DNA from 3 places in the Bacillus sp. Marseille-Q1617 genome. Region 3 is predicted to be linked to each of the others. Evidence: riboswitches for the same ligand, from Rfam matches in the RefSeq annotation. Region 3 holds a riboswitch; each other region holds the start of a gene.
What was found. Region 3 has a riboswitch for cobalamin ahead of HWX64_RS07045 (ribonucleoside-diphosphate reductase subunit alpha). Riboswitches for the same ligand answer to the same signal wherever they lie in the genome.

Region 1 (2,323 bases), 360 kb from region 3:
GCGTCAATTCTTCTTCTTTTACTTCTTTGGACAGCTTTGCTTTTTCCAATTCGTACGATTGCTCTGATTTCGCCCGCGCACGCTCTGTTTCTTCTTTGAAGGCTGCATCCTTGATGTCCTTTTCCTTTTTGGACTCGGCGATGGAAATTTGACGCTTATACTCTTCTTCCTTCGCTTCCTGATCCGTCTGAGCACGGTGAATCCGCGTCTCACGTTCAGTGTTAGCCTCGGCGATTTCTGCCTGCTTGCGGACTTCCGCGATGCGGGGACGTCCAAGGTTCTTTAAGTATCCATTCTCTTCATCAGCATCACGGATATCCGTCAAGCCGAGGGAAGTAATTTTGAAGCCCATAAGATCCAGCTGCTTCTGCGCGATCTCCGATACGTCGGCGTTGAACTTCTCCCGATTGCTGTTGATGTCCTCCACGGTCATTTTTGATAAAATGGCACGCAGATTACTTCCTAATACCTCAATGATTTCATCTTCAATCTCTTTTTGGTCTTTACCAAGGAACTGCTCCGCATAATTGGCAATCCCGTTTAACGTGTCAGCCACCTTGACCATCGCGACCGCATCAGCCACGATCGGCACCCCGCCGTTTGTATAGACACGCGGAGTCGACAGCTTCAATTGGAAAGAAGTCAGATTAACGGGCGTTGACGTTTGGAATCGTCTCAGACGATAACCTCCACCCCTGATGATCTTCATGGAACGTCCTTCCTGGTCGGTGAAAATATTCGTCTCTTTCTCTGGATCCCCGAGTTTCGGACCCGTGATGATCAAAGCCTGATTCGACCTTGCCGTGCGGTAGCGGAATCTCATCCAAAAATAATACGCGATTCCCGCAATTGCTGCTACGATCAATACAGGAATTAGGAACATGATCACTCCAATAGCAGTCAATGAACCCATACTTACCTACCCCCTGTTATGTTATTTAAGCAGTAAAGTTTTTCTGCTTTTATAATGGTGATATGACTATCTACGGATAACAGCCTTTAAAGGTTTCATAAAAATGGGAAAACATCAGGTTTTTTCCTTTTTATTGACATAGTAGAGTCCGAGAGACGTCGAATATGGTAGAATAAAAGCGTTCACAATTTCATTATTGCTCATTGGTGAAGAGGATGTCGGTTGACTCTCTTCTTAAAAGGGAAGCTGGTGAAAATCCAGCGCGGTCCCGCCACTGTAAGGCTGAGAATTCTTATGAAGCCCACTGTTTCCCCGGGGGGAACGGGAAGGGATAAGAAGTCGACGAAGCTGAGCCAGGAGACCTGCCAATCGGGAAGAACACAGAGTTCCTACGGGAGATAGGAGGGTGTTGCGCTTTATGAGACGACAAACGAGGTTTCATTGGATCCTGATTGTTCGCTTGGAATAGCTGCATCTTCTATTAAAGGAGATGCATTTTTTATTTCAAGCTTATGAGGAGATGAGAAGATGGAACAAGCTTATCCAGTTGAACGCTCACGTACGATCCAGACAAAATTGGTATTGCCGCCTGACACCAATCACATGCAAACAATCTTCGGTGGAAAGGTATTAGCTTTCATCGATGAAATCGCTGCTCTTTCAGCCATGAAACATTCCAGTTCGGTGGTGGTCACCGCTTCGATCGATTCAGTTGATTTTCTTTCTTCTGCAACTGTCGGGGACGCGCTGAGCCTCGAAGCGATTGTCACTTCCACGGGCAGGACTTCCATGGAGGTGTATGTGAAAGTGTACTCTACCAATCTACTGACGGGTATCAAGACTTTGACGACAGAATCATTCCTTACCATGGTTGCAGTGGATGAAGACGGGAAGCCAAAGCCAGTACCCAAAGTGATTCCGGAAACGGAAGAAGAAAAGAGATTATTCAACACGGCGGTTCTGCGGAAAGTGCATCGGAAGAATCGGGCGCTGATTAAATAGGAAGGGGGTATGAACAGGCAACTGTTCATACCTTTTTAATTTTGTGAAAGTAAAGAAGTGTATTTGATACCTTTTTATTGTCCTACCAATAAAAAAATACTGAGCCTATAATAACTGCTATCCATGAAACGGATGCTGCCAGACCTACTCGCAATAAGTCCTTATCTGTAAAATAGCCATACGTATAGCTAATCAAGTGTACAGGCGATTGCGTAACAAGAAAAAAGCCCGGTACGCATGCAAGAAACACCGGCATGGCAATTTGCATAGGCGATAATTCCGGTATCGTGTTTCCAATCGTAATACTAAGGGGGAGCATGATTGTCAAAAAACCTAAAATATTCACAAAGACAATTCGGACCAAACTTGTGCATAAAACCAAGAGAAGTATCACAACCCAAGGTGGAT
Region 2 (2,323 bases), on a different contig from region 3:
AACAAAGAAAGGAAAGACAATGAAAATATAATCCCAGCCCCTCATGGATACGCTGCCCAGCAGCCAGCCGATGATCTGCCTCAACTCCTCTCCGGAAAGTGCAATCATAAGGGAAATGACAGAGCCGAGAAATGAGCTGAAAATAATTCCTGTCAGTATGATGGTTTCTACCTTCATCGTGCGGTCTACCTTCCTTGCAAACGTCAATACTAGAAATACAGTCAGCAATGAACCCAGGATACTGATGACCGGCAGCGTGAACAACCCCAGAAACGGCAGGCTGATATTGAAGAATAAAGTCACAACTGCACCCACCGATGCCCCTGAAGACATTCCCAGGGTATATGGATCGGCAAGGGGATTTCTTAATAACCCTTGAAAGGAAGCCCCCGCTACCGCTAAGGAGCTCCCCACTAGTAAAGCTAATAAAACTCGTGGTAAGCGAATGGAAAATACAATGTTTGAATGCATGGGGTCGACGGTCTCCGCTGAGCCGTCCCCAAACATTTCGGCACTGATGATCTTAAGGATATCAATGATGGGAACCTTTACAGTTCCAATCGATATCCCGATCAATAGCGACAGGATAAGAATACTTAATGCCAGCAGATAGATGATCCATATTCTATTCTGTAAATATCTCCGGATAAACAGACTTGGCAATTTCCTCTACTCCTTCTACCAATCTAGGACCGGTACGGGTCACGAGATCAGTGTGCACATCATAAACGTGTTCATTTTTGACTGCGTTGATATCCTGCCAGCCGTCCCGGGTCATGATCTGTTCGTTATCACCGTACGTGGTAATAATGACATCAGGATTCGCTGCGATGACCTCTTCTTGATTGACGGCGATCCACCCTTCCTGATCTTTCAGCGCATTCTCTGCATTGATCAATTCAAGCATCTCATTGATAAAGGTATTGTTTCCTGTTGAGTAAATATCCGGTGCAGGAGCCACTTCCACGTACACCTTCCTCTTCTGCTCAACTTCCTCTGCTTTTGATTTAAGTTCTTGAAGATCTTTTTTCATGCCAGATACCAGCTTTTCCGCTTTCTTTTCCGTATCTGTAAGCTTTCCAATATTCTCTATGATTGTGTATACTTCATCTATTTTCTGTGTATCCTTAACGACGAATACGCTGATTCCCGAGTCGCGCAATTGATTTAATCCTTCTTTCGCGCTCACAGCAGTCGACTCATGCGCAAGTACGAGATCTGGATCGAGGCTGATGATTTTCTCGACATTGAATTCCATACCTCCGATTTTCTCTTTTGCAGCAGCTTCCTCGGGATAGTTATCGAAATCTGTCACTCCCACGACTTCTCCACCAAGACCCAGTTCAAATAGTATTTCCGTATTACTCGGAATTAACGAAATGATTCGTTCGGGCTTTGATTCCAAAGTTATTTCATCACCTAAAGCATCCTTCACATGAATGGATTGGTCAACTGATTTCTCTTCAGTACCTTCCCCGGCCTTTTGGTTGTCAGAATCATTGCCACAAGCAGCTGTGAATAATACTGACAGCATTAAAATAATAATCAGACTACTAATCTTTTTCATTTTTTTTCCTTCTTTCCTCGTGATATTAACCGCTTTTATCAAGATCGCTGCATTCTTTTCCTTATCCGGCAGGTAGTGGATTCGAACGGGCATCGATCAAAATCCCCTTTTGACTTTCGAAAAAGTGCAAAAAAGAGACAAATAAAAAAACATCCCCGAAAAGGCGATGCTGTGTAATATGCATTTAGGACCATCATGTAAAAAAACATGCATGCATGTTACACTTTCCCATCCGCGTAGTACCAGTGTCAAAGATGTCAGGCAGGTCTCCTGGCTCATGGTCATTGCTTGCTGCCCCTTCCCGTACCTATGTACAGTGGCTTATTGCAGCTTGCTCCCATTTACAGTGGCGGGACCGCGTTGGAGTTGCACCAACTTCCCTTTTAAGAAGCGCAGGAATATGAAAACATACTCCGCTTCACCCGATCATTCAACTATGTAATTTTCCGTTCACATGAATTATACAGGAGCGTCTGCGTTCAGGTAAATACATTTTTATATAATCTAGACATTTTTTTGATTGTCAAACCGTCAATGAAAATGATAAAATTTGTTCATTCTGATATACCTTTACCACATTACAGCAGCAAAAAAGCTGCAGGAGGTTTCATAGAAATGAAAAAAGAATTTGAACTCGCTACCTTTGCCGGAGGATGTTTCTGGTGCATGGTAAAACCTTTTGACGAATTACCCGGCATCGTTGATGTCGTTTCCGGATATTCAGGAGGACACGTTGATCATCCTACTTATAAAGAA
Region 3 (2,323 bases):
CTTCTGTTTTTGGTTTATCTTCGGATTGCTTTTTTGCCTCTTCTCCATTTCCGCAAGCGGCTAAGGCAATCGTCATAATTGTTATCAATAAAGCGCTCATTAATTTTTTCATGTATCATTTTCTCCTTTCAAAGGCGATATAATTAGGATGCTTTCTATTAGATTGCTATTAGGGCAAGTAAACGATGACCGCTCCTTTCCGCTGCAGACACTTGCTTTCCGCGGGGAGGAACTCGAGCCTACTCGGCGTTCCGCCTGCGGGATCTCGACTTTTCCTCTATATCCCATCGGAGTCAAATGCCTTCTGCTACAATCCACTCTGTATTAACAATGTCGTTTGTATCAGCAATCATAATGAAAACTGCTAATTAAAAAATCACTTAATGCGCATTGTATATGATTCTTATGAATAAATAAACCTTTTTGACTCATTTAATCATATTGTAATCACCCTGAAACACTAGATTCGTTTATTTTATCCCCCAGCATCGCCATTCATTCAAAAAAAGGGGGCTGTTCACATCCGAATTCTTCCGGTGTAAACAGCCCGTCAAATATTGGGGACCAAAGAATACTGTCAAACAACCTTCTAATAGGATTATAGGATTTCTGCTTCCCGGTCTCAAACAACAAATTTCAATGTAATCTCGCTTTACCTCTGTTTTAGTCTTCCGATTCAAAGGTGTTCGCGGATTTTTGATGAAAAAGATAATTATAAGCATATTTGCTTTTAAGTGACGCAATGATTTCTGCTTGAAAAATCATAGGAATTAAATTATGATGAATGGGAACACAATACTTTGTGTTTTATGAGTAAATTCATAACTATATATTGATTAGTTCAATTAAATCTATAAGTACGGTGTCTATTTAGACTTAATAGGGAATCTGGTGAAATTCCAGAACTGTCCCCGCAACTGTAAGTGTGACGAAATAAGGAATTGCCACTATCTTAATAAAGATGGGAAGGCCTTAAAGTAGGTTGAAGCACGAGTCAGGAGACCTGCCGTAGTTATTACGTATGATCTTCTTCGGGAATTGGGAGGATATGCGAGGATAGAATAATAGATATCAATACATACGTCTGTTATATCATATCATCGTTATTCATTTAAGCCCGTCCAATTTAGAGGATGGGCTTTTTTTATATCCTCTCCCGCAGCTTGTATAGTACGAATGAATTGAACAGATCCGGGAGGAATGGAGATATGAAATTGATTGAAACAGAGAAAACATCTGAACTGGCCAGGCAGCTATGCGGGAAGCTAAAGTTGGATTTCCCCGAATTGGACATGGATGGATTTGAAGAGAAAGTGGAAGGGCTTCTTCAAGTGAAAAAGGAATTCTCAGTGGAACAGCTTTATCACCAAATGATCTTGTCCGCTGTCGAAAGAATTTCAGCAGAAGAACCACAATGGACTTATGCTGCTGCATGTCTGTACTTAGAAAGGCTTTATCGCTCCAGCAGTCAATCCAGGGGACTTGATCCTGCAAATCCATACCGCTCATTTTTTGATTTGATACAAAATCTTGTCCAGAAGAAGTTATATAATCCACGCTTACTGGCTGAATACACCCTGGAAGAAATCCAGCATTTGGAGTCCCTTTTGGATCCTTCTAAAGACAAGCTGTTTACCTATATTGGAATTGTTACACTTGCTGAGCGCTATCTAACGAAGTCACATGAAGGAAGAGTATATGAACTCCCTCAGGAGAGGTTTATGGTGATTGCGATGACCCTCATGATGGATGAACCCAAAGGGCAAAGGCTCTCGTTGATTAAAGAAGCTTACTGGGCCCTGTCCAATCTGTATATGACCGTTGCCACACCTACATTAGCGAACGCAGGTAAAAGCTACGGACAGCTCTCCAGCTGCTTCATCGATACTGTGGAGGATGATTTGAGGTGCATCTTTGACAGCAATACGGATGTTTCGACCCTGAGTAAAAACGGCGGGGGCCTTGGTATCTACTTAGGCAAAGTCCGGAGCAGGGGGAGTGACATCAAAGGCTTTAAAGGTGTGGGCTCGGGGGTCATTCCGTGGATGAAGCAATTAAATAATACCGCTGTGTCCGTGGACCAGCTCGGTCAGCGTCAAGGCGCAATTGCGGTTTACCTCGATGTCTGGCACAAAGATATTCATTCTTTCCTGGACGTTCGGTTGAACAATGGAGATGAACGGCAGCGTACCCATGATTTGTTTACAGGTGTCTGCCTTCCTGATTTATTTATGGAAGCGGTTGAAGAAAGAGATGAGTGGCACTTGTTCGACCCTCATGAAGTAAGGAGAGTCATGGGCTTTTCTCTGGAAGACTTTTACGA

Region 1: another riboswitch for cobalamin. It lies ahead of HWX64_RS05155 (acyl-CoA thioesterase); the one in region 3 lies ahead of HWX64_RS07045 (ribonucleoside-diphosphate reductase subunit alpha).
Region 2: another riboswitch for cobalamin. It lies ahead of HWX64_RS20930 (ABC transporter substrate-binding protein); the one in region 3 lies ahead of HWX64_RS07045 (ribonucleoside-diphosphate reductase subunit alpha).

The regions. Positions count from the first base shown of each region.
Region 1 covers NZ_CAHJXM010000001.1:1,044,971-1,047,293, reverse strand. Annotated here, with positions in the region: gene HWX64_RS05160 (flotillin family protein) at 1-904, opposite strand, end outside; cobalamin riboswitch at 1,101-1,298, shown strand; gene HWX64_RS05155 (acyl-CoA thioesterase) at 1,442-1,915, shown strand; gene HWX64_RS05150 (SLC13 family permease) at 1,998-2,323, opposite strand, start outside.
Region 2 covers NZ_CAHJXM010000003.1:715,226-717,548, reverse strand. Annotated here, with positions in the region: gene HWX64_RS20935 (iron ABC transporter permease) at 1-663, opposite strand, end outside; gene HWX64_RS20930 (ABC transporter substrate-binding protein) at 626-1,567, opposite strand; cobalamin riboswitch at 1,810-2,007, opposite strand; gene msrA (peptide-methionine (S)-S-oxide reductase MsrA) at 2,183-2,323, shown strand, end outside.
Region 3 covers NZ_CAHJXM010000001.1:1,405,855-1,408,177, forward strand. Annotated here, with positions in the region: gene HWX64_RS07040 (SurA N-terminal domain-containing protein) at 1-112, opposite strand, end outside; cobalamin riboswitch at 844-1,026, shown strand; gene HWX64_RS07045 (ribonucleoside-diphosphate reductase subunit alpha) at 1,209-2,323, shown strand, end outside.